3 regions of the Delftia sp. 60 genome follow, and region 3 is predicted to be linked to each of the others. Evidence: predicted binding sites of a transcription regulator. Region 3 holds the regulator's gene; each other region holds the start of a gene.

Region 1 (7,092 bases), 2.7 Mb from region 3:
ATCGCGCAGCTGCACGGCGCCGCCGGTCGGTGCACCGCCGGGCGATAGATCGCCGGATGGCGGATCGTCGGACTCGGGCGGCAGCGGCAGATCGCGCTCGCCGGCCAGGTATTCGCCCTTTACGCCCAGCACCTGGAAATACACGGTGTCCGACTCGTCGGCGCGCAGGATCTCGCTGGCCGATTGCGGCAGGTTGAACAGCACCTTGCCCTGCTGCACCATCACCAGCTGCGCCAGCGCCTGGGCGTTGTACTCCAGCGCGCGATCGAACGGCTTGTTGGCAAGGCCCTGGGCCACCAGCCAGGTCAGCGCCAGGCTCACGGGCCACAGCAGCAGCAGCGGCGTGAGCATCCAGTCAAGGATCTCGCCGAACAGTGAGCGCTGTTCACGCTGGAAGATTTTCATCGGCGGGCAGCCCTCACGACGGGTTCACGGCCCCGTGGCATCCGCCACTATGCGCAGGCAAGCCAACCCGGGCCTGACAGCCAGGGCAGCGGCCTCAGGAAGCGATCTTCTCAAGGCAGTAGCCCAGGCCGCGCACGGTGGCGATGCGGATGGGGCCGCGCTCTATCTTCTTGCGCAGGCGGTGGATATAGACCTCGATGGCGTTGTTGCTGACCTCGTCGCCCCATTCGCACAGGCGCTCGACCAACTGGTCCTTGCTGACCAGCCGGCCCGCACGCTGCAGCAGCACTTCCAGCAGGCCCAGCTCGCGCGCCGACAGCTCGACCATCTTGCCGTCAATGGTGGCCACGCGGCCGGCCTGGTCGTAGACCAGGGGGCCGTGCTTGATGGTGCTGCTGGCGCCACCCATGCCGCGCCGCGTGAGAGCGCGCACACGCGCCTCCAGCTCGGACAGCGCAAACGGCTTGGCCATGTAGTCGTCGGCGCCGTAGTCCAGCCCCTGCACGCGCTCTTCCACGCTGTCGGCCGCCGTGAGGATGAGCACCGGCAGCGCATCGCCCCGGCCGCGCAGCTTCTTGAGCACTTCAAGCCCGTGCATCTTGGGCAGGCCCAGGTCCAGGATGAGCAGGTCGAACTCGCTGCTGGTCATCAGCGCGGTATCGGCCTCGCTGCCGTTGGCCACATGGCTGACCACGGCGCCCGAGCCGCGCAGGCTGCGCAGCAGACCATCGGCCAGGACCTGGTCGTCTTCGGCAATCAGAATGCGCATGGGGTTGTCTCCTGAAATACAGACGCGCTCTGGATGTTGGAAATGCGCGTCTTTGATTCCTAGGATTCTAGGATGCGCCCCGCCCCACGGGCAGGGACCTTACCCGAGTGAGCCGCCGCCCGCATAGGCCTCCAGCCCCAGCGCCACCACGGTGGCGATGTCGTCGCCGACTTCCTCGCGGAACTCGGCCTCGGCCTGGGACACGGCGTCATGGAAGGCCTGCAGCCATGCCAGGCCCGCAGGCGTGAAGCGGATGCGGCGTGCGCGCGCATCGCGCTCGTCGCTTTCGCGCGTGACCAGGCCCCAGGCCTCGCACTGGGCCACCAGGTCGCCCATGGACTGCTTGGTCATGCCAGCGCGCTCGGCCAGGTCGGTGAGCCTGTCGCCAGCCAGCGACAGATGCCGCGTGATGTGGATGTGGGCAGCCCCCACCTTGTCGCGCGCCGCAAGATTGGACAGCGCAAGCGGCACCTCCACATCGCGCGCCATGAGCTGCAGCACACGCGCGTCGAACCGCCGCATGGCATGGCCGAGCAGGCGGCCCAGGTGGGTCTGGCGCCAGGCATCGGCGGGCGGCGTGACGGGGGAAAACTCACTCATGGATGCATTGTGGAGGCAAATCCAACAAGTCAGGAAAACTGACTAAAAACACCAACAAAACAAACCAACAAGCCCATAAACTACTGTTCAAGCATCCAGCCTGAATGCAAATACAGAGCTGAAACCCCAGCCAACCCAGGAGTCCGCATGAACACCGCCGTCACCACCGCCAACAGTGAAAAAGCCAAGGCCCTGCAGGCCGCACTCGCCCAGATCGAAAAGCAGTTCGGCAAGGGCACGATCATGCGCCTGGGTGAAGGCGAAGCCATCCAGGACATCCAGGTCGTCTCCACCGGCTCGCTGGGCCTGGACATCGCCCTGGGCGTTGGCGGCCTGCCCCGTGGCCGCGTGATCGAGATCTACGGCCCTGAATCCTCGGGCAAGACCACGCTGACGCTGCAGGTCATCGCCGAAATGCAAAAGCAGGGCGGCACCTGCGCCTTCATCGACGCCGAGCACGCACTGGACACCAGCTACGCCCAGAAGCTGGGCGTGAACCTCAACGAAGTGCTGATCAGCCAGCCCGATACCGGCGAGCAGGCCCTGGAAATCGTGGACAGCCTGGTGCGCTCGGGCGCCGTGGACATGATCGTCGTGGACTCGGTGGCCGCCCTCACACCCCGGGCCGAAATCGAAGGCGAGATGGGCGACCAGCTGCCCGGCCTGCAGGCCCGTCTGATGAGCCAGGCGCTGCGCAAGCTGACAGCCACCATCAAGAAGACCAACTGCATGGTCATCTTCATCAACCAGATCCGCATGAAGATCGGCGTGATGTTCGGCAGCCCCGAAACCACCACGGGCGGCAATGCGTTGAAGTTCTACGCCTCGGTCCGCCTGGACATCCGCCGCACCGGCACCATCAAGAAGGGCGACGAGGCCATCGGCAACGAGACCAAGGTCAAGGTCGTCAAGAACAAGGTCTCGCCTCCGTTCAAGACCGCCGAGTTCGACATCCTCTTCGGCGAAGGCATCTCGCGCGAAGGTGAAATCCTGGACATGGGCGTCAACGCCAAGATCCTCGACAAGTCAGGCGCCTGGTATGCCTACAACGGCGAGAAGATCGGCCAGGGCCGCGACAACGCCCGCGAATTCCTGCGCGAGAACAGCGGCCTGGCCGTGGAAATCGAGAACAAGGTGCGCGACAGCCTGGGCATCGCCCTGCTGCCCACGGCCGGTGGCGATGCCCCCGAAGCCAAGGCCGCCAAGGCGGGCAAGGCCAAGGCCGACAAGGACGGCGTGATCGAAGCCTGAGCGGCCTGACCCCTCACTGCAGGCGCTGCCGCGCCTGCACACACTGTGTTTGCCATCTTGGCGCAGGCTCACGTCTGCGCCTTTTTTATCGCCGGGACGCCCCAAGGCAAAAAAGCGGCCCCCTTGGGGGGCAGCGGACCTTGCGCAGCAAGGGGAGCGTGGGGGCCTTTTTTATTCGGGACGATTCAGGAGACATTGCCGCATGGGATTCGCCAAGCTGTCGCTCAAGGGCCGGGCGCTCAAGCTGCTGGGCCAGCGCGAACATTCACGGCTGGAGCTGGAACGCAAGCTCGCCCCCATGTGGAGGAAGGCGAAGACCTGGGCGCCATGCTCGACGCGCTGGAGCAGCGCGGCTTCATCAGTGCCCAGCGCGTGGCCGAGTCCGTGCTGCACCGCAAGGCCGCGCGCTTTGGCACGGCACGCGTGGTGCAGGAGTTGCGCAACAAGGGACTGGACGACGGCCTGGTGCGCGCCGCCGCAGAGCAACTGCGCGCCACCGAACTGCAGCGTGCCCTTGCCGTATGGCGCCAGCGCTTCGGCGCACCACCGGCCACACCGCAGGAACGACTTAAGCAGATGCGTTTCCTGGCCGCGCGCGGTTTTGGTGGAGAAATTGCGAGCAAGGTGCTGCGGGGGCGCAGCGAAGACTGGGACGCAGGAGCAGAGGACGAAGGCTAGCCTGCGCGCCGGGTCGCACCCCAGCACACCAGCGACCCCACGGTCACCAGCACCACGCCCTGCCAGAAGCCCCAGCCCGGCTGCACCTGCAGCCAGGCACTGGCCAGCAAGGCAGAGAACACGGGCGTGAAGTACGAGGCGGCAGCCATCACGGCCAGATGCCCGTGCTGTATGCCGTGCTCCCAGCAGCTGTAGCCCAGGGCGGTGAGCCCGCCCACGGCCAGCAATTGAAGCACCACGGTGCCTGACCATTGCATGCCGCCTTCACCGCCCAGCCACAGCCATTTGATCCACAGCGCCAGCGCGGTCCATATCAGGAAAAGGCCCACGGCATTGTGGCCACCGCCCCAGCGCCGCGCAGCCAGCGAATAGCAGGGCCACAGCAGGGCCGCGCCAAAAGCCAGTCCATACGCCAGCGGGTTGGACAGCATGTGGTCCGCCATGCCCCGCAGTTGCAGCGAGTCGCCGCCCAGCACGCGCGTCAGCCCCCACAGGCACAGCAGCACGCCGGGCCACAGCCACCAGCGCGCATGCTGCTGGCGCAGCAGCACGGCCAAAACGATGGTCAGGCTGGGCCACAGGTAATTGATCAGCCCCAGCTCCAGCGCCTGGGCGCGGTCCTGCGCCAGGCCAATCGCCAGCGACAGGCAGATCTCGTAGACCGCAAACAGCAGGCCGCAGCCCCAGAAGTAGGCCGGATGCATGGCCCGCCACTGCGAGGGCCCGGGCAGGCCGCGCACGGCGGCCACGCACAGTGCGCTGACCGTGTAGAGCATGGCTGCGCCGCCCACGGCGCCCAGCGGCTCGGCCACCGAGCGCATCAGGCCCACGGTGCAGCTCCAGCACACCACGGCCAGCAGTCCGATGGCGGTGGCCCGGCCGGCGGCCACGGGGGAGTTGTTCTGCAGGGAAGACACGTCGATGGCTGCGCGCGGCAGCTCAGTGCGGCTGCAGCAGCTGGCGCAGCGAGTGGTACAGCGCATCCGAGCCATGCGCGGTGTTGTCCGCATCGAACGAGAACTCGTTGCTGGACTGCGTGCCCGTCGCATCCTCGGGCCGGGCTTCCATGAAGAAGGACAGGAAGCGCGCGCCCTGGCGGCGGTGCATGGTCAGCACTTTCTCCAGCCGCTGCGGCGACAGGGCCACCAGCGGATGGAACTCCGTCACGCCATAGGCCGTGTGGCCATAGCGGCGCAGCATCTGGCCGACCAGCGGGCCGTAGGTATCTTCGCCGTACAGGCTGACACCCAGGGACAGCCCCGGCATGCGCTGCAGGCTGCGCTCCACGGCGTAGCGGTTGGCATCCCAGCTCGGATTCGCATGGGGGTTGAGCTGGTGGGCAAAGCGAGGAACCCGGCCCAGGCAGCCGTGGCCGATGTGCTCGGAAAAGCCCTGGATGTAGTCGGCCACCTGCTGCTCGCGGAAATCGTTCCAGTCCGTGACCAGCGGGTTGTAGAACAGCGCCAGCCGGTCCTGCGGGCTGTCCACCCAGAATTCCACGCCGTCCGGCAGCTTGCCGAAGTCGGGCAAGGCCTCGGCGGCATGGGGCCTGGGCTCGCCCTGGTTGCGGTCCATCACGGCGATCTGGCGCGTGGCCAGCAGGCCCAGGCTGCGTCCACCGGCCTGCAGCACCACGTCGATGCGGTGCAGGCCCTCGCCCAGCGCCGGATAGCGGATGTCGGCACGCCAGCCCACATCGGGCGTGAGGAACCCGGGCTTGGCCTGTGCCACGTCCTGGCGGTGCATGTGCACGGGGGCATGCGAGTAAGGGCGCCCGTCCACGAAGACGGCCACGGCCAGCTGCTTTTGCAGCTTCGCATCGGGCGAGTGGACCCAGCCGGACACGGGCACGGTGCCGGCTGCATAGCTGTCGATGTGCTGGAAGAAGTTCTGCAGCGGCTCGCTGCGGATGTTGCGCGACGGCGGCTCGACCGCGTCGAAGCTGGCAAAGCCGGACTTCAGGTGGGCATTGAGCCGCGCGATGTCGCCATAGCGCTGGCGCAGGAATGCATGGAAGCCCGCCACGGAGGCCGGGCTGTAGTCGGTGACCGCATAGCCTTCGGCCGCGAACCCCATGCCGGCCTCGAATCCCGGGAACAGCTGGTGCGTCTCGCCCAGCACGGTGAGGGCGCGCAGCTGGTGCATGGCGGCATCGCCTGCGGCGCATATGCGCTCGGCCAGGGCATCGACGACCAGCTTGCGCACGCGCGTGACTTCGTTGTCCTGCCGCGCGACCGACCACGGGAAGATGCGCGCGCCCAGATAGCTGTCCAGCGGCAGCGGCCCCTTGGGTGTCCACGCAAGATTGGCGGGATCGGCGGCCAGGCGCTCCTCGGCCTTGGAGTGCACCTCGAAATGCGTGGCGAACAGATACAGCACCACGGGCCGGTGCGCCTGCGCCACCGTGCGTACCACACGGTCCAGCGCCTCGCCCCGGACCTCCCAGGCCTGGCCATTCCACTGCACATAGCGCAGCAGCGGCACGCTGAGCGTATAGCCCAGGTCCAGTTCACCCTGGGGCCGGCCCAGGCGCTGCAGCGTGGCTTTCACCATTTCTGCGGCCGAGCCCTGCGGACCCAGGCAACTGGCGGGTATCTGCTGAAATTCCTTGGGAAAATCCTCGCGCAGCCCGTCCTGCACCAGACAGGCCTCCATATTGCCCAGCAGCGGACTCAGCAGCAGGCGCGATGAAGACGGCAATGCAGGCCGCAGCTTCCAGGCAAACACAACGACCAGCAGGCACAGCACGGCCAGGGCCAGGACATGGCCCCAGACCGGACTGCGCCGGCCCGGCAGGGACGCGGACGGTGGCGTGGCCGGGCTCACAGGCCCAGCATGATCTGCAGGTTCTGCACGGCGGCGCCGCTGGCGCCCTTGCCCAGGTTGTCCAGGCGGGCGATCAGCACGGCCTGGCGGTACTGCTCATTGGCGAACACGCGCAACTCCAGCTTGTTGGTGTCCGTCAGCGTGTCGGCGGCCAACTTCATGTCATCGGTCGGCGGCAGCACCGACACCCATTGCTCCGGCGTGTTGGTGGCCGCGTAGTGGGAGGCCAGCGCATCGTGCAGGTCCGCCGCCTTGGGCGCGCCCGGCAGCAGTTCCAGATGCAGCGGCAACTGCACCAGCATGCCCTGGCGGAAATTGCCCACGGCGGGAATGAACACCGGGCGGCGCGTCAAGCCGGTGTATTGCAGGATCTCGGGAATATGCTTGTGCGTCAGGCCCAGCGCGTAGGCCTCGTAAGGTGCGGCCGTGCCAGCCTCATAGGCTTCGATCATGCTGCGGCCGCCGCCCGAATAGCCGGACACCGAGGGCAGGCTCAGGCCGTGGTCGGCAGGGATGAGGCCCGCGGCAACCAGCGGGTGCAGCAGCGCGATGGCTCCCGTCGC
Region 2 (7,092 bases), 2.5 Mb from region 3:
ACGGCGCATCACGAATCGCATAGGGTAATACGCGTCCGTCATACCGTTGTGGTGGATGCGGGGGCTCCTGAGAATCGGCGGCGTCAGAACACGCACAACACAAGGAGCAAGATTCCATGAAGGCCCTGCCAAGCATTGCCGCCGTCTGCAGCCTGTCCATCGCGGCCCTGGGCCACCCGATTGCGCATGCGCAGGACATGCAGGTCTACGGCCAGATCCGGCTGACCGTGAACCACCTCAAGACCGGCAATGCCGGCTCCACCATGGAAGAGCGCGACAACGCCTCGCGCCTGGGCTTTCGCGGCAAGGAGGAGCTGGGCGGCGGCCTGCAGGCGCTGTTCGGCATGGAGATGGGGCTGGATGCGGACACGGGCTCGCTGACCACGCCGGCCTTTCGCAACAGCTACGTGGCACTGCGCGGCAGCCTGGGCACGGTGGCCCTGGGCCGGCTGGACTCGGCCAATCCCACAGGCTCGCCGCTGTACTCGCAGGTCACGGGCATCACCTCGTTCGCGGCCAATGACGCCGGGGCCACGGCCATCGGCACCTCCATGCTCAATGCGCGCAACCGCACCTCCAACTCGCTGGGCTACCAAAGCCCGTCGTGGGGCGGCACGGTGTTCCGTGCGCGCTACTACCTGCGCGGCGATGCCAAGGCCCCAGGGCTGGAGGACGACGCCAGATCGCTGGACCTGGGCCTGAGCTACGCCGCAGGCCCGTGGACGGCCGGCCTGGGCTACGCCAAGGACACGCGCGCCGGGGGCCTGCTGGCCAACGAGTTCGACAGCAAATGGCAGATGGGCCTGCGCTACAGCTTTGGTGCCATCGAGCCCTATGTGCTGCTGGGCCGCGACCGCTTCAACCACAAGCCCGGCGTCTCGCGCGCCGACGTGGACTACTGGATGCTTGGCACGCGGCTGCGCCATGGCGCACACGCCGTGGTGCTCAACCTGATGCAGCGCGACGTGCAGACCTCGCTGACCGGCAAGCGCAGGCGCCAGCAGCTGGCCTATACCTATGCGCTGTCCAAGCGCACCGAACTGCAGGCCTTCGTGGACCACGACGGCGTGGACTCCAGCCGCCCCAACGTGGCCGTGCGCGCCATCGGCGCGGGCGTGCGCCATGACTTCTGACCGTCCTGCACACCCGCATCAAGAATGGAGATTCCCATGACCCACTTCCAACGCTTCCTGTCCATGGCTTTCCTGGCACTGGGCCTTGCGCTGGGCCTGGCGCCCTTGCCCGGCCATGCGGCCGAATTCCCGGAAAAGCCCGTGCGCATCGTCGTGCCATTCCCCGCCGGTGCCGCAGCCGATGCCGCCATGCGCGTGGTGGCCCGCAAGATGTCCGAGCTGTGGCGCCAGCCCGTGGTCATCGACAACCGCCCCGGCGTGCATGGCTTCCAGCTGGTGTCTTCCGCGCCGGCCGATGGCTACACCCTGCTGCTGGGCGCGGGCTCGGGCATGGTGACGGCGCCGCTGCTGTCCAGCAAGCTGTCCTACAACCCCTCGCGCGACTTCGTGCCCGTGGGGCGGGTGCTGATCAACGTGCCCATCCTCACCACGCACCCCAGCCTCAATGTGAGCACCGTGCAGGAGCTGGTGGCGCTGGCGCGCAAGAACCCCGGTGCGCTGAACTACAGCTCCAGCGGCAACGGCACGCCAGGCCATCTGTCCATGGAAATGTTCCAGGCCGCCACGGGCACGCGCATGCTGCAGATTCCCTACAAGGGCGGCGCGCCCGCCGTCAACGAACTGGTGGGCGGCCATGTGCAGCTGGGCATCAATGCCGTGCCCAGCGTGGTGCTGCAGATCAAGGCCGGCAAGCTCACGCCGCTGGCCGTGGCCAGCGCCACGCGCTCGCGCGCGCTGCCGCAGGTGCCCACCATGGCCGAGGCGGGCGTCAAGGACTTCGAATACGACATCTGGTATGCGCTGTTCGCGCCCACCGGCACGCCGCCTGCGGTGGTGGCCAAGGTCAATGCCGCGCTGGTGCGCTCGCTGCAGGACCGTGAAGTGGCCAAGTCTCTGGAGGCACAGGGCGCCGAGCCCGCGCCCACCACGCCCCAGGAGCTGGCGCGCTTCATGCAGGAAGACACGGCGCGCTGGGCCAAGCTGGTCAAGGAACGCAACCTCAAGCTCGACTGAGCGCCAGCAGCATGAGCAACACATCAATCACCCACCTGGGCGGCGTGGTCCGCCACAGCCTCGTCGTGCCCATGCGCGACGGCGTGCGCCTGGCCACCGACCTGTATCTGCCCGAGAACCTCGGCCCCCACCATCCCGGCCCGCTGCCCGTGCTGCTGGAGCGCACGCCCTACGGCAAGAACGAGGAAACGCGCCGCGAGCGCAGCGCGGCCAACCTCCTTCCCATGCGCCGGGGCGAGGTGGCGGCCCGCTTTGCGCGCGAAGGCTATGCCGTGGTCGTGCAGGACTGCCGGGGCCGCTTCGGCTCCGAAGGCCAGTTCACCAAATACCTGGGCGAGGCCCACGATGGCGCCGACACCCTGCAATGGATCATGGAGCAGCCCTGGTGCAACGGCAGCGTGGGCACCTACGGCCTGTCCTACGCCGCGCACACGCAGACTGCGCTGGCCACGCAAAGGCCGCCGGGCCTCAAGGCCATGTTCCTGGAATGCGGCGGCTTTGCGAATGCCTACCGGGGCGGCATACGCCACGGCGGTGCCTTCGAGCTGAAGCAGGCCGTCTGGGCCCTGCGCAATGCGCGCAGCGGCAGCAACCACCTGGAGCCCGCAGCGCGCCAGGCGCTGGAGCAGGCCGACATCGGCCAGTGGTGCCTGCGCCTGCCCTGGTCGCGCGGCGACTCGCCGCTGCAGTGGGCGCCCGAGTACGAGGACTACCTGTTCAGCCAGTGGGAGCGCGGCAGCTTTGACGACTACTGGCGCCAGCCCGAGCTGTACGCCGCCGGCCACTACGGCGCCTTCGACGGCCTGGCCGTGATGCTGATGTGCGGCTGGTGGGACCCATATGCGCAGACCACCACGGACAACTACCTGGGCCTGTCGCGCGGCGATGGCCGGGTCCGCATGGTGCTGGGCCCCTGGACCCATGGCGAGCGCAGCGTCCCGCATGCGGGCGATGTGGATTTCGGGCCCGATGCCGTGCTCGACGGCGCACTGGCCGACGACTACGTGGCCATGCGCCTGGCCTGGTTCGACCACTGGCTCAAGGGCCGGCCCATGCCCGCGCGCCAGCAAGCCGCCGTGCGCTACTTCCGCATGGGCGGCGGATCGGGCGCGCGCACGGCCCAGGGCCGGCTGGACCACGGCGGGGCCTGGCGCAGCGCCGACCACTGGCCCGTGCCCGGCACGCAGCCCACGGCCTGGCACCTGCACGCCGACGGCAGGCTGGCCCGCGAGCCCGCGCCGCAGCCGGGCGTGCGCAGCTACCGCTTCGACCCGGCCTGCCCCGTGCCCACCCTGGGCGGCTCCATCACCTCGGGCGAGCCGCTGATGTTCGCAGGCGCCTACGACCAGGTCACGCACGAGAGCACCTTCGCCGCCCGCCCGCCCTACGGCCCGCTGTCCGAGCGTGGCGACGTGCTGGTGTTCCAGACCGAGCCGCTGCAGCAAGACCTGGAGGTCACGGGCACCATCACCATCGAGCTGCAGGTGTCCTCGTCCGCGCCCGACACGGACTTCACCGCCAAGCTCATCGACCAGTACCCGCCCAGCGCCGACCATCCGCAGGGCTATGCGATGAACATCACCGACGGCATCCTGCGCTGCCGCTACCGCAACTCATGGGAGCAGCCCGAGCTGATGGCGCCCGGCGAGGTGGTGGCCATCACCATCGAGCCCATGCCCACCTCCAACCTGTTCCGCAAGGGCCACCGCATCCGCCTGGACATCTCCAGCAGCAACTTCCCGCGTTTCGACGTGAACCCCAACACCGGCGCGCCCGAGGGCAGTGCGGGGCCCAGGCAGGTGGCGGTCAACAGCGTGCACCTGGGAGGCTGCCATGCCTCGCGCATCGTGCTGCCGGTGGTGGCGGTCTAGGCGGAGAGCACACGCGTTTGGCTGCCTGGCATGTTTCGCAATTTGGTTGTACCATGCAACCAAATTGCGAAGGAACATCGCCATGGACATGCAGCAGCGTCAGTTGGAACTGGCCGGCCCCCTGCCGGCCCTTGCACCATCGGGGCGGCTTCGGGGGCGTGTCTGCCTGGTGGTGGGCGCCACCAGCGGCATAGGCCGGGCCACCGCCCTGCGCATGGCCGAGGAGGGCGCCGCCGCCGTGGTGGTCACGGGGCGCCGCCGTGAGCTGGGCCTGGAGCTGGAGCAGGAAATCCGGCAGCGAGGGGCAGACGGCCTTTTCCTGGCCTGCGATGCAACGCGGCAGGAGGACATGGCGGCGGTGGTGGAGCAGGCCGTGGCGCGCTTCGGGCGGCTGGACGCGGCCTTCAACAATGCGGGCTTCCAGGAGCGGCGTGCCGCGCTGGCCGAGCAGGATGATGCGGTCTTCTCCCAGGTCTTCGATACGAATGTGCGTGCGGTCTTCCACGCCATGCGCCATGAACTGGCGGCCATGCTGGCCACGGGCGGCGGCACCATCGTGAACAACACCAGCGTCAGCGGCATACGCAATCCCAACCCGGGCCTGTCACTGTACGGCGCCTCCAAGGCTGCGGCCCTGTCGCTGACCCGCGCCGCCGCCATGGAGTACGCGCCGCGCGGCATCCGCATCAATGCCGTTGCCCCTGGCCGCGTGGTCACGGACATGATGCTGGGCTCGGGCATTGCCGACATGCATGCCGTGGCGGCGGGCCTGCCGCTGCGCCGCATGGGCCATCCGCAGGAGGTGGCCACGGCCGTCGTCTGGCTGATGTCGGACGAGGCGGCCTTTGTGGTCGGTCACTGCCTGGCGACCGATGGCGGCTTCCTGGCCGGATGAGCCTGCCCGGGGCAAGTCCGTTGCGCGAAGTGAGCACTACCGGGTTTGATATGATGACTGTATAAAGATACAGTTTTCGAGCGGCCTGGCTGCCCGATCTGCCAGGCCCATGCTCCCTCCCCACCGCTTCTACTACCTGCACAACTTCCAGCGCGCGCTGGACTGGATTGGCCAGCGTTACGGCGATCTGCTGGACGCGCCCGAGCAGGCATTCCTCACCCGTTTCACGCAGCTGCCCCAGCCCTCGCAGGCGCTGATGGTGCGTTTGCTGATGCGGCGCGGGCCGTGGTTTCGGGCCGGCAAGCTGGTGTACGAAGAGATCCCCGGCATTGCCGAGGCAGCCGCGCCCCTGCTGGAGCTGGGCTGGCTGGATGCGGGCCACCCCATGGCGCTGGAGGAGCTGTTTGCGCTGCACACCAAGCCCGAGCTGCTGCAGCTGTTCGCAGGCTCACACGTTCACTCAGGCCTGCGCAAGGCCGAGCTTTTGCAGGCCCTGCAGCCCCTGCATGAGGCGCCCAGGCCCTATGCGCAATGGCAGCCCCAGGGCGTCGGAGCCGGCGAAGCCGCCTGGCGCGTGATGGTGGGTGCGCTGTGCGAGCGCTTTCGGCTGATGTTCTTCGGCAATCTCTACCAGGACTGGTCGGAATTCGTGCTGGCCGACCTGGGCGTGTTCCGCTACGAGGCCGTGGCCTTCGATGCGGCGTCGCGGGCCTTCCAGTCGCGTGCCGATGTCGATGGCTACCTGGCCCTGCAGGCCTGCCGCGCGGCGCTGGATGAGGGCGTGGAGATCGATGCGCTGCTGCAGCAGGTGGTCGGTTGCGCCAGCGGCAATGCCTGGCTGGAGCAGCGCCGCGCCAAGGTGCTGCTGCGCATAGGCCAGGCCTGCGAGCGTATGCAGGACTGGGAGCGTGCCGAGCAGGCCTATGCGCAAAGCCGCTACCCCGGCGCCCGCCACCGGCGCATGCGTGTGTACGAGCGCATGGAGCGCTTTGCCGATGCCATGGCGCTGGCCCAGGCCGCCCAGGCCCAGCCCGAGAGCGACGAGGAGCTGCAGCGCGTGGCGCGCATGCTGCCGCGCCTGCGCCGCAGCCTGGGGCAGGGCGCGCGCGGGCGTGCGGCGGCGCTGGCGCCCGTGGTGGCGCAGATGCGCATGGACGTGGAGCTGGAGCTGCCGGCGCGGCCCGCATCGGTCGAATACGTGCTGCGCGACCATTGGCACAGCGACGCCGCGCCGGTGTTCTACGTGGAGAACGCGCTCATCAACTCGCTGTTCGGCCTGCTGTGCTGGCCGGCCATCTTCGCGCCGCTGCCGGGCGCCTTCTTCCACCCGTTCCAGAGCGGCCCGGCCGACCTGTCCGCGCCCGACTTCGTGCAGCGCCGCGCAGCCTTGTTCGAGGAATGCCTGGCGCATCTGGACGATGGCAGCTGGCGCGAGGTCATCGTGCAGCGCCATGCCGACAAGCAGGGCCTGCAGTCGCCCTTCGTGTTCTGGGGCACGCTGAGCGCGCCGCTGCTGGCGCTGGCGCTGGACTGCATTCCGGCCGCCCACCTCAAGCTGTTCTTTGCGCGGCTGCTGCGCGACGTGCAGGCCAACCGCACGGGCTTTCCCGATCTGGTGCGTTTCTGGCCGGCCGAGCGCCGCTACGAACTGGTCGAGGCCAAGGCCCCCGGCGACAAGCTGCAGGACAACCAGATCCGCTGGCTGCAGTACTGTGCCGAGCACGGCATTCCCGTGCGCGTGTGCCATGTGCAGTGGCGCGGCCAGCCGCTGGGAGAGGCCGCGTGAGCTACACCGTGGCCGTGCGCGCGCTGTGCGAGTTCACGGCACGCGCGGGCGACCTGGACCTGCGCTTCACGCCCGCGCCCAGCGCGCTGGAGGGCATGGCCGGCCACAGCCTGGTGCAGTCGCGCAGGGGCAAGGACTACGAGACCGAGATCAGCCTGGCCGGTGAATACGGCGACCTGCGCGTGCGCGGCCGCGCCGACGGCTTCGACCCCCAGGCCGGCCAGCTGGAGGAAATCAAGACCTACCGGGGCCAGATCGAGGGCGTGCGCGCCCACCACCGGGCACTGCACTGGGCCCAGGCGCGCATCTACGCCCATCTGCTGTGCCAGGCGCGCGGCCTGCAGCGGCTGCGCGTGGCCCTGGTGTATTTCAACGTGGGCAACTCGGAGGAAA
Region 3 (7,092 bases):
GAGCCCGAGATCAACCTGATCCCGTTCATCGATGTGCTGCTGGTGGTGCTGATCTTTCTGATGCTGTCCACCACCTACAGCAAGTTCACCGAGCTGCAGCTGACCCTTCCCGTGGCCGATGTCGAGCAGCAGCGCGACCGGCCCCGCGAAATCATCGTCGCCATCGCTGCCGACGGCCGCTACGCCATCAACAAGACCGCCGTGGAAGACCGCAGCGTCACTGGCCTGACCCAGGCACTGGCCGCAGCGGCAGTTGCCGGCAAGGACAGCGTGGTCATCATCAGCGCCGACGCCACCGCGCCGCACCAGTCCGTGGTGTCGGTGATGGAGGCCTCGCGCCGCGCCGGACTGTCCCAGATCACCTTTGCCACGCAGACCTCGGCCAGCGCCGGGCGCTGAGGGCAAGGCCTCCATGCCCGGGAATGGCCCCGCCCCCGCAGCCCGGGGGCTTCGCGCGGCCTGGCGCCACCGCGGCCCGCTGGCCTGCTCCCTCTTCCCCCTGTCCCTGCTGTACCGTGCCCTGCTGGGCCTGCATCGGTTGCCCTATGCACTGGGTTTCAGGCGTGCAGGCCAGGCCGGCATTCCGGTCATCGTCGTCGGCAACGTGATTGCGGGCGGCGCCGGAAAGACCCCCGTCACGCTCGCCCTGGCCCGCCATCTGCGGGACAGCGGCTGGAGCCCTGGCATCGTCTCGCGCGGCTATGGCCGCAGCACGGACGACTGCCGCGAAGCCCATCCTGACAGCGCCCCCGCCGATGTGGGCGACGAGCCCGCGCTGCTGGCGCGCGCCAGCGGCGTGCCGGTCTTCGTTGCCCGCAAGCGCATCGAGGCCGTCCAGGCCCTACGTGCCCGCCATCCCCAGGTGGATGTGGTCATCAGCGACGACGGCCTGCAGCACCTGGCCCTGGCCCGCGACATCGAGCTGTGCGTCTTCAACGACGACGGCATCGGCAATGGCTGGCTGCTGCCGGCCGGCCCGCTGCGCGAACCCTGGCCGCGCCCCGTCACCGCCGTGCTGCACGCGGGCACCTGCCCGCCAACGGATGCGCCCGCCTTTGCCATGCAGCGCCAACTGGCCGCTGAAGGCGTCAATGCGCACGGTGAGCGCATTCCCCTGGCGGCCCTGCGCGGACGGCCCGTGGAGGCCGTGGCCGCCGTGGCCCGGCCCGAGGCCTTTTTCTCCATGCTGGCCACTGAACAGGGTCTGGCGCTGGAGCACGCCCAGGCACTGCCGGATCACTATAATTTTGAGAGCTTCCAGCGCCTGGGACGCAATGAAGACCCGCTGGTCTGCACCGAAAAGGATGCGGTCAAGCTGTGGCGAACCCATCCCCAGGCCTGGTCCGTTGCGCTGCAATTGCAGCTGCCGCCAGATTTCTGGGCGCTGCTGGATCAGCGGCTGCAGGCGCTGCGCAGGCCACGCGCCTGACTATCATCACCGTCTTGGCTGGCCGCCACGGCCCGCCCTCCCCCTCCAAAACACAGGATCCGCCATGGACGCCAAACTTCTCGAACTGCTGGTCTGCCCCGTCACCAAGGGCCCGCTGCGCTTTGACCGCGAGCACCAGGAACTGGTCTCGCGCAGCGCGCGCCTGGCCTACCCCGTGCGCGACGGCATCCCGGTGCTGCTGGAGGCCGAAGCCCGCACGCTGGACGACGACGAGCTCGAGGACTGATCGCGCCGCAAGGCCCGATTTCCGACAACGCCCGCGCCCGCACTTTCGACCTTCTCCGCAACGCACCATGCCCACCGCGCCCTTCACGGTTCTGATTCCTGCCCGCCTTGCCTCCAGCCGCCTGCCAGGCAAGCCCCTCGCAGACATTGGAGGCCTTCCCATGGTCGTGCGCGTGGCACAGCGTGCCGGCCTCAGCGGCGCCACGCGCTGCGTGGTCGCGGCCGATGACGAAAGCATCGTCGCCGCCTGCGCCGCGCACGGCGTTGCAGCCGTGCTCACCCGCAGCGACCACGCCAGCGGCAGCGACCGCCTGGCCGAGGCCTGCGAACTGCTGGGCCTGGATGGCGACGACATCGTCGTCAACGTCCAGGGCGACGAACCGTTGATCGCTCCCGACCTCATCGATGCCGTGGCCGCCCTGCTGCCGCAGCGGCCCTCGGCCAGCATGGGCACGGCGGCACATGCCATCGACAGCCTGGCCGACTTCACCAACCCGAACGTGGTCAAGGTCGTCTGCGATGCCCAGGGCATGGCCCACTATTTCAGTCGCGCCCCCATCCCCTTTGCGCGTGAACATGCAGGCCAGGCATGGTGGGAGACGGCATCTGCAGCGGCATCGGCAGCGCCGGGCCACCCCGGCTTCGCGCCCCTGCGCCACATCGGCATCTACAGCTACCGTGCCGGTTTCCTGCGCAGCTTCCCGCAGCTTTCTCCCGCCCCTACCGAGGTGCTGGAGGCGCTGGAACAGTTGCGTGCGCTGTGGCACGGCCACCGCATCGCCGTCCACCTGACGCCCCATGCACCAGGCCCCGGCGTGGACACCCCCGAAGACCTGGAGCGGGTGCGCGCCCGGTTGTCCGCCTGAATCCGATCCCGCATACGCCAATACAGATGCGCCAATGGCGATGCCCGGCATCGCCATTCACAACACAACTGCACATGCGGTTTTGTCGGACAGCAAAACGTAGTTTTTGGAGATTGCACAGGCGACAGTTTTGCCCTCTGCGTGTAAGCCAGTGTTAGCCCTGTGCGTGCTATCCTTGCCCGCGACAAAAATATGACGCATGGACTGTCCGCCCCGGTGGGCCGATCCGGCAGACAAGAATTTCTACTCTCCTCAAGGACTTCCATGAAACTGATTTTGTTGGGCGCACCCGGCGCCGGCAAAGGCACGCAAGCCGCTTTCATCTGCCAGAAGTACGGCATCCCCCAGATTTCCACCGGTGACATGCTGCGTGCCGCCGTCAAGGCCGGAACGCCCCTGGGCCAGCAGGCCAAGGCCGTGATGGACGCCGGCCAACTGGTCAGCGACGACCTGATCATCAATCTGGTCAAGGAACGCATCGCCCAGGCCGATTGCGCCAACGGCTTCCTGTTTGATGGATTTCCCCGCACCATTCCCCAGGCAGACGCCATGAAGGCCGCTGGCGTGAAGCTGGACTATGTGCTGGAGATCGACGTGCCCTTCGACGCCATCATCGAGCGCATGAGCGGCCGCCGTTCCCACCCCGCCTCGGGCCGCACCTACCACGTCAAGTTCAATCCGCCCAAGGTCGAAGGCCAGGACGACGTGACCGGCGAGCCGCTGGTGCAGCGCGAAGACGACAAGGAAGAAACCGTCAAGAAGCGCCTGGACGTCTACAGCAGCCAGACCCGCCCCCTGGTGGACTACTACCGTGCATGGGCCGAAAAGGAAGCCGCAGCGGCGCCCAAGTACCGCGCCATCAGCGGCCTGGGCTCGGTCGAGGACATCACCCAACGCGCACTGGCTGCACTGGCTGAGTGATGCAGGCCATGTGCCGCAACGAAAAAAGCACCCGCCGGGTGCTTTTTTGTTGACCGCCAGCAACTGAAGAAATGCCGGCGTCGCCGCCCGGCTCAATCGCGCGGCTGTGCTGCCAGCGCCAGCATCATCGCAATCCGGGCCTTTGCCACGGGCAGATGCGCCAAATCGGCCTCTGCCGGGTTGGTCCCAAGGCCGGAGGCCACGGGCAGGCCTTCGGCACAGCGCGTGCCCCGCCAGATCCAGACGCCCCTGTCGCGGGCACGCTGCAAGGCCGCTTCCATGCCTTCGTGAACCGTCGCATTGCCCGTGCCAGCCACGACGATGCCACGCACGCCTGCCGCCACCAGCGCATCCACGCCGCTGGCACGCGCCAAGGCGCCGCTGAACACCACCTCGACCCAGGGCAGCTCATCCAGCGCCAGCAGATCAGATGACATGGTCGCAGGCACCATGGCCCCCGTGGACGGCGCGGCGGGGGAGGACGGCGCATCGGGCACCAGCCAGCGCACACGCCCTTCCTCCACCAACGCCTGGGGCCCGCCTTCCACGGAGCGCATTGCCTGCAGCCGGTAGGGATGGACCTTCTGCACCTGGGCTGCCGCATGCACCTCGCCGCCTGCCACCGCCCATACGCCGCTGCGCCCGCCGCTGGCAGCCACGGTCACGGCATCGCGCAGATTCTGCGGTCCGTCTGCCAACAGGGCCGTGGCCGGGCGCATGGCGCAGGTCAACACAATGGGCTTGGTGGCCGGCAGCAGGCTGTGCAGCAGCCAGGCCGTCTCTTCCAGCGTGTCCGTTCCATGCGTGATCACCACGGCGTGTGTGTCCGCATCCTCCAGTGCCTGCGTGCAGGCGCGCAGCAACGCGCGCCACACGGGCCAGTCCATATCCTTGCTGTCCACCTGCGCGATCTGCTGCGTCTGCACGGGTCCCAGCGCCTGCTGCTCCAGGTCCGGCACGGCCTCCAGCAGCGACTGCACCGTGATCTGCCCGGCCTTGTACCCCACGCCCTGCGACTGCGAATCCGCCCGGCCGGCGATGGTCCCGCCCGTGCCCAGAATCACCAACTTTGACTGCCCCACTTGCACCTCTTGGAAAACTGGTTAAAAATACAGATACTGTATAAATCATCAGATGGCCTCCCAGCCTGCCATCTGCCCTCAAGGACCGGACGCACGCCATGCTCGACCATCCCAAGCTCACCGCCCGCCAGCAACAGATCCTGGACCTGATCCAGGCCGCCATCTCCCGCACGGGCGCGCCTCCCACCCGCGCGGAAATCGCCAACACGCTGGGCTTCAAGTCCGCCAACGCTGCCGAGGAACACCTGCAGGCCCTGGCCCGCAAAGGTGTGATCGAACTGGTCAGCGGCACCTCGCGCGGCATTCGCCTGCGTACCGACACCGTGCGCAACATCAATGCCGCGCGCGGCACCAGCTTCGGACTGCCGCTGTCGGCCCTGGCACCGCTGATGCTGCCCCTGGTGGGCCGCGTTGCGGCGGGCTCGCCCATTCTCGCGCAGGAACACATCGACCAAACCTATTCCGTCGAGCCCAGCCTGTTCCAGACGCGCCCCGACTATCTGCTGCGCGTGCGCGGCATGTCCATGCGCGACGCGGGCATCATGGACGGCGACCTGCTGGCCGTGCAGTCCGCACACGAAGCCCGCAACGGCCAGATCGTCGTGGCGCGCCTGGGTGACGAAGTCACCGTCAAGCGCCTGCGCCGCACCACGCAGGGCGTGGAACTTCTGCCGGAAAACCCCGATTACCCGGTGATCCGCGTCGCCCCCGAAGAGGCCTTTGCCATTGAAGGCCTGGCCGTGGGGCTGATCCGCAACAGCATGTCCATGTAAGCCGGACTGGCGGCGCTTCTCAGGCCGCCTCACCCCATTTCACGCACCGCCCAGGTGGTAGGCGCGAAGCCTTGGAGCTTCGCCCTGGGCGGAGCTTTGCCCGTAAACCGCAATCCTGCCTGTGTCCATGCCTCTTTGAAACACGCCAACAGGAGTCGTCACATGGGATTCGCTCTGCCAACACTGTCTTCTTTTTCCTTCCTGCGCCTGGCACATGGCATCCGCCTGACTGCGACCGCCATGGAGTCGGCCATGCCACTTGCACAAGCCCCTGCTTGCCAGCCATTACCTGCTGCAGCACCCGAGCCCGCCAACGTGATCTCTTTCAGCAAGGCACGCCGGCGCAGCCAGCAGCGCCGCGGCAAGGCCGCACGCGCTGCAGACCATGGAGATGCCCAGCTGATCCTGCCCTTGCTGCCGGCGCAGCCCACCCTGCAATCCGCACCTGAGCAGCCTTCAGGCCTGCGCATCATCCAGCGGTCGCCGCAGGAGCAGCCGGAATGCCTGTTCATCTCCGGGCGAATGGCCGATGTCTGCGCCGCGCTGGAGCGCATGGAAGCGCATGGCGGACCAGCAGCCAACTGAGGCCCGATGCAAGGTGTGCGACACACCTTGCACGACACAAACCTGGGTGGCGCGGACCGCGTGCCGCACGAGGAATCGGCCTGCGCAAATCTGGTGCAGGCTGGCGGCCACCACTGCCCTGTAGCGCACATGCAACAAGTGGATGCCCTCTTTGCGGGAGGGGCGCCGGCCTGAAAGATAATTGATAAGCATTCTTATTATCTTTTGCAGCAGCGATTGCCACTGCGCGCCCGCCTCCTCCGCCCCAGCCTTCTCCGTGCACAGCCTCTACCAGAACCACCATCCCTGGCTGGAAAGCCTGCTGCGCAAACGCCTGGGCAACCGTGACGATGCCGCCGACCTGGCCCAGGACACCTTTGTGCGCCTGCTGCGCTCGCCCCTGCCGCAGCAGGACATCCGCGAACCCAGGCGCTACCTGGCCACCATCGCCCGGGGCCTGGTCGCCGACCTGTTTCGCCGCCGTACGCTGGAGCAGTCCTATCTGGACTATCTGGCCCAGTTGCCGCAATCGCTGGCGCCTTCGCCCGAAGAGCAGGCCATCATCCAGCAGACCCTGCTGGATGTGGACCGCATGCTCCAGGGTCTTCCCCCCAAGGTTCGCGAAGCCTTCGTGCTAGCCCAGTTCGAGGAACTGAGCTACCCAGAGATCGCCCAGCGCCTGGGTGTATCGCTGCGCACCGTCAGCAACTACCTGACCCGGGCGATGGAGCATTGCTGCCTGGTCCTGGCATAGCCACATGGGCGAGAGACATCTGGAAGGCAACGACCGCCGCGCCTTGCATGAGGCCGCCGCCTGGCACGTGAAACTGCGCGGCGCCTCCGCCACAGCGGGCCTGCAACAGGACTGGCAAAAATGGCATGAGGCCGATCCCGCCCACCAGCGCGCCTGGCTGCGCGTGCAATCCGTCACCGCGCAGCTGTCGCATCTGCCCGCACCACTGGCGCGCCAGGCGCTGGGCCGTCGCGCCTCGCCCACCCGCCGCTCCGTGGTGCGCGGCGTGGCGCTGGGCCTGGGCAGCGGAGCCACGGCCTGGATGGCCTGGAAAGGCGCACCACTGGAAAGCTGGCAGGCAGGGCAGCGCACAGCCACAGGCGAGCGCCGGGATCTAAAGCTACCCGACGGCTCCCTGGTGGCCCTGGATACGGCCACCGCCTTGGACACCGTTTTTGACGACCGCCAGCGCCTGCTG

What was found. The regulator LexA, encoded in region 3, represses DNA repair genes until DNA is damaged. The targets are predictions, from matches to a motif close to ACTGTATNNNNATACAGT.
Region 1: recA (recombinase RecA) is a predicted target of LexA. The motif match lies at 1,874-1,891, and genes of this name have one in related genera.
Region 2: CLV01_RS27695 (VRR-NUC domain-containing protein) is a predicted target of LexA. The motif match lies at 4,970-4,987, and genes of this name have one in related genera.

The regions. Positions count from the first base shown of each region.
Region 1 is NZ_PEFD01000001.1:996,015-1,003,106, reverse strand. Features, by position in the region: gene CLV01_RS04540 (sensor histidine kinase) at 1-405, opposite strand, end outside; gene CLV01_RS04535 (response regulator) at 500-1,174, opposite strand; gene CLV01_RS04530 (MarR family winged helix-turn-helix transcriptional regulator) at 1,274-1,774, opposite strand; gene recA (recombinase RecA) at 1,922-3,025, shown strand; partial or broken gene recX (recombination regulator RecX) at 3,228-3,703, shown strand; gene yddG (aromatic amino acid DMT transporter YddG) at 3,700-4,620, opposite strand; gene CLV01_RS04510 (hypothetical protein) at 4,643-6,529, opposite strand; gene argC (N-acetyl-gamma-glutamyl-phosphate reductase) at 6,526-7,092, opposite strand, start outside.
Region 2 is NZ_PEFD01000001.1:6,165,699-6,172,790, reverse strand. Features, by position in the region: gene CLV01_RS27715 (porin) at 117-1,133, shown strand; gene CLV01_RS27710 (Bug family tripartite tricarboxylate transporter substrate binding protein) at 1,170-2,147, shown strand; gene CLV01_RS27705 (CocE/NonD family hydrolase) at 2,159-4,018, shown strand; gene CLV01_RS27700 (SDR family NAD(P)-dependent oxidoreductase) at 4,101-4,913, shown strand; gene CLV01_RS27695 (VRR-NUC domain-containing protein) at 5,023-6,699, shown strand; gene CLV01_RS27690 (ATP-dependent DNA helicase) at 6,696-7,092, shown strand, end outside.
Region 3 is NZ_PEFD01000001.1:3,703,184-3,710,275, reverse strand. Features, by position in the region: gene CLV01_RS16895 (ExbD/TolR family protein) at 1-399, shown strand, start outside; gene lpxK (tetraacyldisaccharide 4'-kinase) at 413-1,429, shown strand; gene CLV01_RS16885 (Trm112 family protein) at 1,494-1,676, shown strand; gene kdsB (3-deoxy-manno-octulosonate cytidylyltransferase) at 1,744-2,541, shown strand; gene adk (adenylate kinase) at 2,806-3,462, shown strand; gene CLV01_RS16870 (asparaginase) at 3,555-4,544, opposite strand; gene lexA (transcriptional repressor LexA) at 4,643-5,317, shown strand; gene CLV01_RS16860 (hypothetical protein) at 5,480-5,902, shown strand; gene CLV01_RS16855 (sigma-70 family RNA polymerase sigma factor) at 6,159-6,635, shown strand; gene CLV01_RS16850 (FecR domain-containing protein) at 6,640-7,092, shown strand, end outside.